Regions from separate parts of the Thiomicrorhabdus sp. genome, predicted to be linked through region 3. Evidence: predicted binding sites of a transcription regulator. Region 3 holds the regulator's gene; each other region holds the start of a gene.
What was found. Region 3 encodes PhoB, which activates phosphate uptake and scavenging genes when phosphate is short. Its sites were predicted from a motif close to GNNTGTCATAAAACTGTCANAT; they were not measured.
Positions count from the first base shown of each region.

Region 1: the regulator PhoB is predicted to act here: its motif matches at 1,438-1,459, upstream of ACORJQ_RS03290 (PhoX family protein).
Region 2: the regulator PhoB is predicted to act here: its motif matches at 2,114-2,135, upstream of tkt (transketolase).

Region 1 covers NZ_OY759719.1:790,884-794,175, reverse strand. Annotated here, with positions in the region: gene ACORJQ_RS03300 (acyl-CoA thioesterase) at 1-310, opposite strand, end outside; gene radC (RadC family protein) at 499-1,179, shown strand; gene ACORJQ_RS03290 (PhoX family protein) at 1,511-3,292, shown strand, end outside.
Region 2 covers NZ_OY759719.1:40,539-43,830, forward strand. Annotated here, with positions in the region: gene tkt (transketolase) at 1-1,907, opposite strand, end outside; gene ACORJQ_RS00175 (efflux RND transporter permease subunit) at 2,261-3,292, opposite strand, start outside.
Region 3 covers NZ_OY759719.1:2,468,435-2,471,726, reverse strand. Annotated here, with positions in the region: gene pstB (phosphate ABC transporter ATP-binding protein PstB) at 1-548, shown strand, start outside; gene phoU (phosphate signaling complex protein PhoU) at 605-1,345, shown strand; gene phoB (phosphate regulon transcriptional regulator PhoB) at 1,376-2,074, shown strand; gene phoR (phosphate regulon sensor histidine kinase PhoR) at 2,077-3,292, shown strand, end outside.

The DNA.
Region 1 (3,292 bases), 1.0 Mb from region 3:
CTTTAAGCATGAGTTTATCATCTGCTTTACGGTAAACATGTTGAATAAAGGCATACTTAACTCGCGACTCTTTTTCTACCTCAACGGTAATATAAAAGTCATCACCTGGCACCAAAGACTGTTTGTAATCCAGCTCAGCCCGCACCACGACCAAGTGAATACTTGCTTTAGCCAGAGCCACAAAATCAACGTTGTTAGCTAATAAATATTCATGGCGACTATGTTCTAAATAATTTTGATAGACGGCGTTATTCACCACTTTTTGTATATCACACTCATAATCACGAACTTTCATTTCAACTTTAAACATTGCTTATATACGCCCTATTACTTAATATTACTTAAATATAATTTAATATAAAAACCAAACGATTAAGGCTCTATCCAAAACAAAGGGATAAAACCTAAAGATACCAGGCCTGATAAATTTGAAATTTATAGTATCAAAAACCAAATTAAAGTCCTAAATAAACTCCACATAATAAGTGATATAAAGCTATGGCAATAAGTGATTGGCATGAAAATGATCGCCCAAGAGAAAAATTGATTAAATTTGGTGAAAACACACTCACCGATGCCGAGCTATTAGCGATATTTTTGCGTGTAGGAGTTAAAGGTAAAAGTGCGGTGGATTTAGCTCAAGATTTACTAGATGAATTTGGCAGTTTACATAATTTACTCAAAGCCAATGAAACCGATTTTTGTAAAGCAAAAGGCTTAGGGCAAGCCAAGTATGTTCAACTAAAAGCGGTGTTAGAAATGTCACGCCGTCACTTTCAATCAGGCCTAGAAAAAGGCAATGCCTTTACCAGTCCAGAACTCGTTGCTCAATTTCTCTCTCATGAACTCTCTCATCAAAGTCGTGAACGTTTTGCCATATTGCTATTAGATCAACAACATCAATTGATTGAGCTACAAATACTCTTTGAAGGCACGCTCAACCAAGCAGAAGTGCATGCTAGAGAAGTTGTAAAAGCCGTTTTAAGTGCCAATGCAGCAGCCGTTATTTTGGCACATAACCACCCTTCAGGCGATCCATCGCCAAGCCAAGCCGATATTCAACTTACCCAATCTCTAAGCTCTGCTCTTGAACTTATTGAAGTAAGAACCTTAGACCATATGATTATTGGCGATAAAGGTCGCTGGCACTCCATGGCGCAACATAATCAAATGCTTTAATCCTCAATTTACCAGGCCTGGCATACCCAGAGATCAACCTATATGTTGTAAGCACAGGGTAAATTGCAAATCAACCTATTTAATAAAAGAGTAACAATAATCCAAACATAAAATAGCAGTCATTAAGTTGATTAACTCATTTGTTAAATATAGATACTTATAATTTATTCCCAAATAATGTTTATAACCTAAATTTTCACTTCAAACGGTTAATTCCTGTCATTTTTCTTTAAACAAAATGCTATTTTCAATTAATCCAGTTGTCATAAAACCTTTCTAAAATTCATAGCCGAACTCACAACTTATTATCCAATTACTTAGAGAGAATAAAATGAAACTGAATGCATTAAACAAAGCAATAGCTATTGCCTTAGCAGCCTCAACTATTACTTTAGTTGGTTGTGTACCTGAAGATGGTGAAACTGGAGCAACTGGAGCTCCTGGTAGCATATATTCATCAGACATTCAATTTACAGAGATTGCTCCGGCGATTACTGAGGCAGAAAAAAACAGTATTAGAGCAACTACTGAAGTAACGATTGCAGGTGACTCACAAGCCATTGGCTATACAACCTTAATCAAAACAGGTGACACTAATAATGGTGAAACATTTGGTGCCGTAAAAGACTATACCGACGCGGTGATTACTGAATTAGATGGATCACCAGTTCTATGTAACGGAACTGATACTGGAACAGGTTCTGGTTTAGACCATTTCTCATTCTTACAAAAAAACGGAAAAATTTATTCAGTTGCCCAGTTTGAGTGTGCACCTGGTGCTATGTATATGAGTGAAATAGAGCAAGCTGCTGATGGTAAATTAAGCGTTAAAGCAAACTCTTTACAATTTGTTAGCCAAAAAGAAGAATTTGGTGGTTGGGTTCATTGTGCAGGTATGACAACACCTTGGAACTCACATTTAGGTTCAGAAGAATATGAACCAAACGCCGCGTCTCCAGGAGGCAGTTACTACAATGAAGTAAGTAATAAATACTGGGGTAATGCTGCTCTTAACAGCCCTTACTACTATGGCTGGACTCCAGAAGTTAAAGTAAATGCAGACGGCACGCCTGACTATACCAAACACTATTCAATGGGGCGTTTCGCACATGAATTAGCTTATGTTATGCCAGACAACAAAACGGTTTACCTTTCTGATGATGGTACAGATGTTGGTTTATTTATGTTTGTAGCCGATACAGCGGAAGATTTAAGCTCTGGTCAACTATATGCGGCTAAATGGAACCAAACATCAAACAGTGGCTTAGGTGAAGCAATTATTACCTGGATTGACCTGGGTCACTCAACCGATAGCACGATTAAATCTTTATTAGACCCAGATAATGATTACACCACCAATGACGGTATTACTTTTGCTAATATTTTTGCAACAGAAGCTCCTACAGGCACTTCTTGTCCAACAGCCGGTTTTGTTTATACTAAAACAGCTACAGGGGCAGAGTGTTTACAACTACAAGATGTGAACAATGACACAACTGTAGATGCAGCGGATGAAGCTTTGGCAGCTCGTTTTGAGACACGTCGTATGGCGGCTTATAAAGGTGCAACAACAGAGTTCAAAAAAGAAGAAGGTATCACATTCAATGAACGTGATAACAAGCTATATATAGCTATGTCGAACGTAGGAAGTTCTATGAGTGACGGTGCTGATGATATCCAAGTTGCTTCTAATGGTTGTGGTGGTGTTTACGCTTTAGACGTCGCTAAAAATGAAACTATTGGAACAGACTATGCCGTTTACAGCATGAAAGGCCTAGTCGCTGGTACGCCAACAGATTACACAGGCACACCTTTGGAAGGTAACACTTGTGATGTTAACGGCATTGCTAGTCCTGATAACCTTACATTCCTAAAAGATACTGACATCCTTGTTATTGGTGAAGACACTAGTGCACACCCTAATGATATGGCGTGGTCGTATAACATCAAAAACGGCAAGATGGAACGTATCTTTACAGGACCATACGGTTCAGAAACTACTTCGCCTTTCTGGCACAAAAACATCAATGGAAAGGGTTACCTAAGCATGACGGTTCAACACCCATTCGGTGAGGTAGCTGGTGGTTACGTTCGCCCTGCTGGGGTAGAGACA
Region 2 (3,292 bases), 270 kb from region 3:
GCTGATTCACCGAAAGTAGACATACAAACTGTTCCACCATCAAGACCAACGTACTTGTACCAACCATCAGCAACACCAGCTTCGATTGCAACACGTTTAACACCAGGAATAAGAACAGAATCTTTATAGGCTTGATCTTGCTCATCATAAGCACTAGTACAAGGCATAGAAACAACACGAACATTTGCATCCATTGCTTCAGCTGCTTCAACTGCTAGACCTACTTCAGAACCTGTAGAGATGAAGATAATGTCTGGAGTACCAGCACAATCTTTCAATACATAACCACCTTTTTCGATGTTTGCTACTTGTTCAGGTGTACGTTCCATCGGAGTTAATGCCTGACGAGAGAAAATCAATGCCGTAGGAGCTTTATCACGCATGATAGCCATTTTCCAAGAAACAGCAGACTCAACCGCATCACAACCACGCCAAGTTTGGAAGTTAGGGATAACACGCATTGTTGCTAACTGCTCAACTGGCTGGTGAGTAGGACCATCTTCACCTAGACCGATAGAATCATGAGTGTAAACATAGATAGTACCGATTTTCATCAGTGCAGACATACGTAAAGCATTACGCATGAACTCCATAAACATGAAGAAAGTTCCACCGAATACTTTGAAACCACCGTGAAGAACCATACCGTTCATCATGTGAGCCATACCGAATTCGCGAACACCCCAAGATAGGTAGTTACCATCAGCGTTTTCTTTGTTAACCTTAACCATCTTAGACCAGTTAGTTAAGTTAGAACCTGTTAAGTCAGCAGAACCACCAAACATTTCTGGTAGTAAGTTACCTAGTTCTTCGATTGTTTTCTGCGAAGCTTGACGTGAAGCTAGCTTAGGCATTTCAGCCTGAGTCTTAGCGATAAACGCATCCATATCTACTTCGAAGTTAGCTGGTAATTCACCCGCCATACGACGTTCAAATTCTGCTGCTTCAGCTGGGTAAGCTGCTTTATAAGCTGCAAACTTCTCGTTCCAAGCTGCTTCATCTTTAGCACCTTGAGCTTTATGATCCCAACCAGCGTAAATATCTTCTGGAATTTCGAATGGACCAGCAGTCCAACCAAGTTCTTTACGTGCTAGAGCGATTTCATCATCACCTAAAGGTGCACCGTGACAAGAGTAAGTACCACACTTGTTAGGAGAACCAAAACCGATAACTGTCTTAGTACAGATTAGCGTAGGCTTGTCTGTTACTTTCTTAGCTTCTTCGATTGCCGCATTGATTGCGTCAGCATCGTGACCATCAACGTTAGGAATAACGTGCCAGTCATAAGAAACAAAACGTCCAGGAACGCCTTTTTCCATCCAGTCACCGATGTTACCGTCGATAGAGATATCGTTGTCATCCCAGAAAGCGATTAACTTACCAAGACCTAAAGTACCAGCCATTGCACACGCTTCGTGAGAAAGACCTTCCATTAAACAACCATCACCCATGAATACATAAGTGTTATGGTCAACGATATCGTGTCCAGGCTTATTGAACTGTGCTGCTAGAGTACGTTCAGCGATAGCCATACCCACTGCGTTAGTAATACCCTGACCTAGAGGACCCGTTGTTGTTTCAATACCTTCTGCATAACCATATTCTGGGTGACCAGCCGTCTTAGCGTGTAGCTGACGGAACTGTTTGATGTCTTCCATGCTTAGGTCGTAACCAGAAAGATGTAATAGAGAATACATAAGCATTGAACCATGACCATTTGAAAGTACAAAACGATCGCGGTCAGCCCACTTAGAGTTTGTCGGATTGAACTTCATGTGGCTGTTCCACAATACTTCAGCGATATCCGCCATACCCATTGGAGCACCTGGGTGACCAGAATTTGCTTTTTGAACTGCATCCATACTTAACGCACGGATTGCATTTGCTAGATCTCTACGAGTTGCCATACAACTTCCTCAACTTTTTTAAAAATTCGGTACTTGCGGGGTAATCTTATTGAAGTTTCAGAGGTTTACTATCAACATCATCTGATTATAAAAAAGGACTTCAATAACTACCGCAATATAAATTTGGACGATTATTCTCTCTTAAAATGACAAAATCATCAAGTTTTCTTATCTATTGATTGCTTTTATTTAATAAAAACCACGTATAAAGTCAGTTTTTTCACAAACTGCAATATACACAAACTCTGTTTTTATAACAACGAGTTACTAAAAAATTGTTACACAAAGCTATTTTGCAATATAAAAAACCCAGGCTAAACCTGGGTTAAAGAGTTATGAAGCTATTGTGACAGCTATATAACGCCAGTTACAGAACCCTCATTCTCAATTTTGTGTTTATTTTTGGGAGCCCATTTATCCATAAAACCTTCATAAATAGAAAGCATGGCAGGAAGCACCAACAAGATTAAAAAGGTTGAGAACATCAAACCAAAAGCAATCGCTGTTGCCATTGGAATTAAGAATTGAGCTTGTAAAGAAGTTTCAAACAACAGTGGCGTTAAACCAGCAATGGTAGTCAGTGACGTTAAGATTACTGCACGAACCCTTTGCACAGCGGCCTCTTCTAAGGCTTTATTAATGCCTAAGCCAGATGCCCTCAATGATTTATAAAAGCTCACTAAAATAATCGAATCATTCACTACAATTCCTGACAAACCAAAGAAACCAAACATAGACAGAATCGTCATATCTAGCCCCATCCACCAGTGGCCAAGAATTGCTCCAACCAAACCAAACGGAATCGCCATCATCACCACTAAAGGCCAGCCATAAGAGCCAAACACCCAGGCAAGCACAATATAAATCATTGATAAACCAATCAATAACCCTACTTTCATATCGGCCATGGTTTCTGCTTGACGTTTATTTTGCCCTTCGATGGTATAGCTAATACCGTATTTTTTCTCTAACTTTGGTAAAGCTGTATTCTTTAAGCTTTCTAAAATCTGATTAGCGTTGTTAGCATTATTATCTACATCACCTAAAACCGTTACCGCAAGCTGTCCATCAACGTGTCGCATGGCATCAAAACCTTGCTGAGTTGTCCAACTGGCAACGGAGTTCAATGGCACTCTTTCCCCTTTAGGCGAAACAACTTGCATGTTATTGATGGTACCTAAAGAAGCTTGCTGTGACGCAGGAAACTGAACTCGCACTTCAACCTCATCTTCACCATCGGTAAAAATCTGAGCTAAACGACCAGAAAATGCATCTGATAACTGACGACCTAAAGAAACATAGGTGAACCCTAATGCTTTACCTTGCGGCGTTAAACGATAAATAAGCTGATCACGACCAAATGGCAAATCATCTCTAATACCGCT
Region 3 (3,292 bases):
GTGATGATATGTACGCAAAAAATATGGATGTTTCTGCTTTGCGTCGTCGTGTAGGTATGGTGTTTCAAAAACCCAACCCTTTTCCAAAATCTATCTATGAAAACGTTTGTTATGGTTTACGTCTGCAAGGTGTAAAAGATAAAAATGTATTAGATGAGGCGGTAGAGTGGGCTCTGAAAGGTGCAGGCCTTTGGGAGGAAGTTAAAGACCGTTTGGATGAAAATGCCTTGGGTATGTCAGGTGGTCAGCAACAACGTTTGTGTATTGCACGTGCAATTGCCATTAAACCAGAAGTTTTACTATTAGATGAACCAACTTCAGCACTTGATCCAATTTCAACTTTGGCGATTGAAGAGTTGATTTTTGAGCTGAAAAAAGAATTTACAATTTTGATTGTTACTCACAATATGCAACAAGCGGCACGTGTATCTGATTACACAGCCTTTATGTATATGGGTGATTTAATTGAATACACCGATACCGACAGTTTGTTTACCAATCCGCAAGTAAAACGAACTGAAGACTATATTACTGGTCGATATGGTTAAAACATTTTAAAACCATTTGATTACTGTTTTTAAAACTTGTGCATAGGAATAACAAAATGGAAAGAGAACTTTTTAAGTCCCACATCTCTGGTCAATACAATCAGAATTTAGAAGAACTATTTAATCACATTCTTTCAATGGGTGGGCTTGTTGAGGCTCAGATTAAAAGCACTGTTGAAGCTGTTAAGTGTGAAGATAAGAGTTTAGCTAAAGAGATTAAACAAGTTGATAAGATTGTTAATAAAGAAGAATTAGAGATTGATCGTTTATGTGCACGTGTATTGGCACGACAACAACCAACTGCTTCAGATTTGCGCTTGGTAGTCAGTTCTATTCGTATTGCTGTTGACTTAGAGCGAATTGGTGATGAGGCTGTTAATGCATCAAAACTGGCAACTAAAATGTCTAAAGTTAAAGAGGTACCTTGCGAGGTTTTGCCTGGTTATGGTGCCCTTATGGAAATGGTGTCAATTGATTTAGATGTTCTTAAAAAAACATTAAATGCCTTTGCACAACTTGATATATCTCAGTTAGGTGATGTTTTTGATGACGATAATCGAATTTCTGAGATAAAAAAGAAAGCATTAATAGAAATCAATGAAGCTTTGAATAATAATACAGAAGACTTAGCAGAATATATAATGCAAATGTTCTTTTCTATAAGAGCTTGTGAACGTATTTCAGCCCATATTGTAAATATTGCCGAAAGTATTATTTACTTAGTCAAAGGTAAAGATGTTCGTCATATGAATTCTGAAAAATTAGATTCATTTTTAAGTACTTTAAGTAAAGAATAAATATAAATTATTAACTTTTGGGGAGTCTTTATGGGGCAAAATAAAGTGTTAGTTATCGAGGATGAAGCTGCTATCCGTGATATGTTAAAGTTTACTTTAACAGCCTCTAACTACCTTGTTAGTGAGGCAAACAATGCAGAAGAAGGTTGGAAAATTGCCCTAAACGACGCACCTGATTTAATTCTTTTAGATTGGATGATGCCAGGAACTCCAGGAGTAGCTTTAGCTCAAAGGCTTCGTCAAAATGATAAAACAAAAGCAATTCCCATTATTATGCTAACGGCACGTGGTGAAGAAGAAGATCAAGTTAAAGGGTTTGACTCTGGTGTTGATGACTTTGTAGTAAAGCCGTTTTCACCTAGAGCGTTAATCGCCCGTATTCAAGCGTTATTGAGACGTCAAACCAATGAAAAGGTTGACGTTAATCAGTTTACAGCGGGTAGTATGCGTTTAGATTTAGAGTCACACCGTTTTTACGTTGCTGATGAAGAAGTAAGATTGGGACCAACGGAATTCAATTTAATTCATTTCTTTATGACGCATCCAAATAGAGTCTTTTCAAGAGCACAATTATTGGATCATGTTTGGGGCGTTAACGTTGTGGTTGAGGAGCGTACGGTTGATGTTCATATCAGACGTTTACGTAAGTTATTAGAACCAACTAATGTTGCGGATTATATTCAAACTATTAGAGGTTCTGGTTATCGCTTTTCGGTTGTTGAGGATTAATTTTGCTGACTAACGGTATTAAGCGTGAATTAACCTGGATTGTGACCATTGCTTGGTTAATGCTGTTTTTTGCCTGGATTACTGGTTTCTGGTTGGCTACATTGTTGGCTTTCATTGTTTTTTACATGGCCCGTCAATTATGGAGCATGAAAAGATTTGAAGACTGGATGGATGCCCGTAAGCTAAATACTCATCCTCCCGCTTCAGGTTTTTGGAGTGAACTAACTTATTTAGTGTCTAAGAAGCAACGAGCTTTAGAAAAACATGCCGACCTGAATTTTTATAAATCAGAGCAATTTAAAGCAGCCTCAATGCTCATTCCTGATGCAATTGTCTCACTTGACCAAAGCAACAATATTGAATGGTTTAACACCGTTTCTAAGTCTCTTTTAGGTATAAGACGTCAAGATAAAGGCAGTAAAATTGAATCCGTTATTAGACAACCGGAATTCATTCAATATCTCAAAAAACGAGATTTCTCAAATGCGTTGACGGTGAACTCTGCCTATAAAATGTCACGTACTTATCAAATGCAAATTATTCCATATTTTGAAAATCACAAACTTTTAGTGGTTAGAGATATTACCGAACTTTACCAGTTAGCTCAGATTCGCCGTGATTTTATTGCCAACGCCTCTCATGAATTACGTACACCACTCACCGTGCTTAGAGGTTATTTAGAGGTCATGCTTGACACGCCTGGAGAACACCAACAAAACTGGCGTTTACCTCTCGAACATATGGAAACTCAATCACATCGAATGCAGTCTATTATTGAAGATTTACTCACTCTATCCACTATTGAATCAGAGTCTATTACGGCTGAAAAAGAACTGGTTGATGTGCCTAAAAAATTAAAACAACTTGAAACTGATGCTCAGCAGTTAGGTGGAGAAAGTCATCGATTTTTCTTTGAGATTGATGAAACGCTCAAAATCAATGGTTATCCTGAACCTCTAAAAAGTGTCTTTATGAACCTGGTGTCTAATGCGGTCCGTTACTCGCCAGACGGGGGTGATATCTATGTGCGTTGGTTTGCCAATAAGAAGCACGTGGTATTTGAAGTAGAAGACAATGGGTTAGGTATTTCTCAAGAACATATCCCTCGTTTAACAGAACGCTTTTATCGTGTGGATAAAGATCGCTCACGTGTTACGGGTGGAACCGGTTTGGGATTAGCGATTGTTAAGCATGTTTTAGAAAAACATAACGCCTATT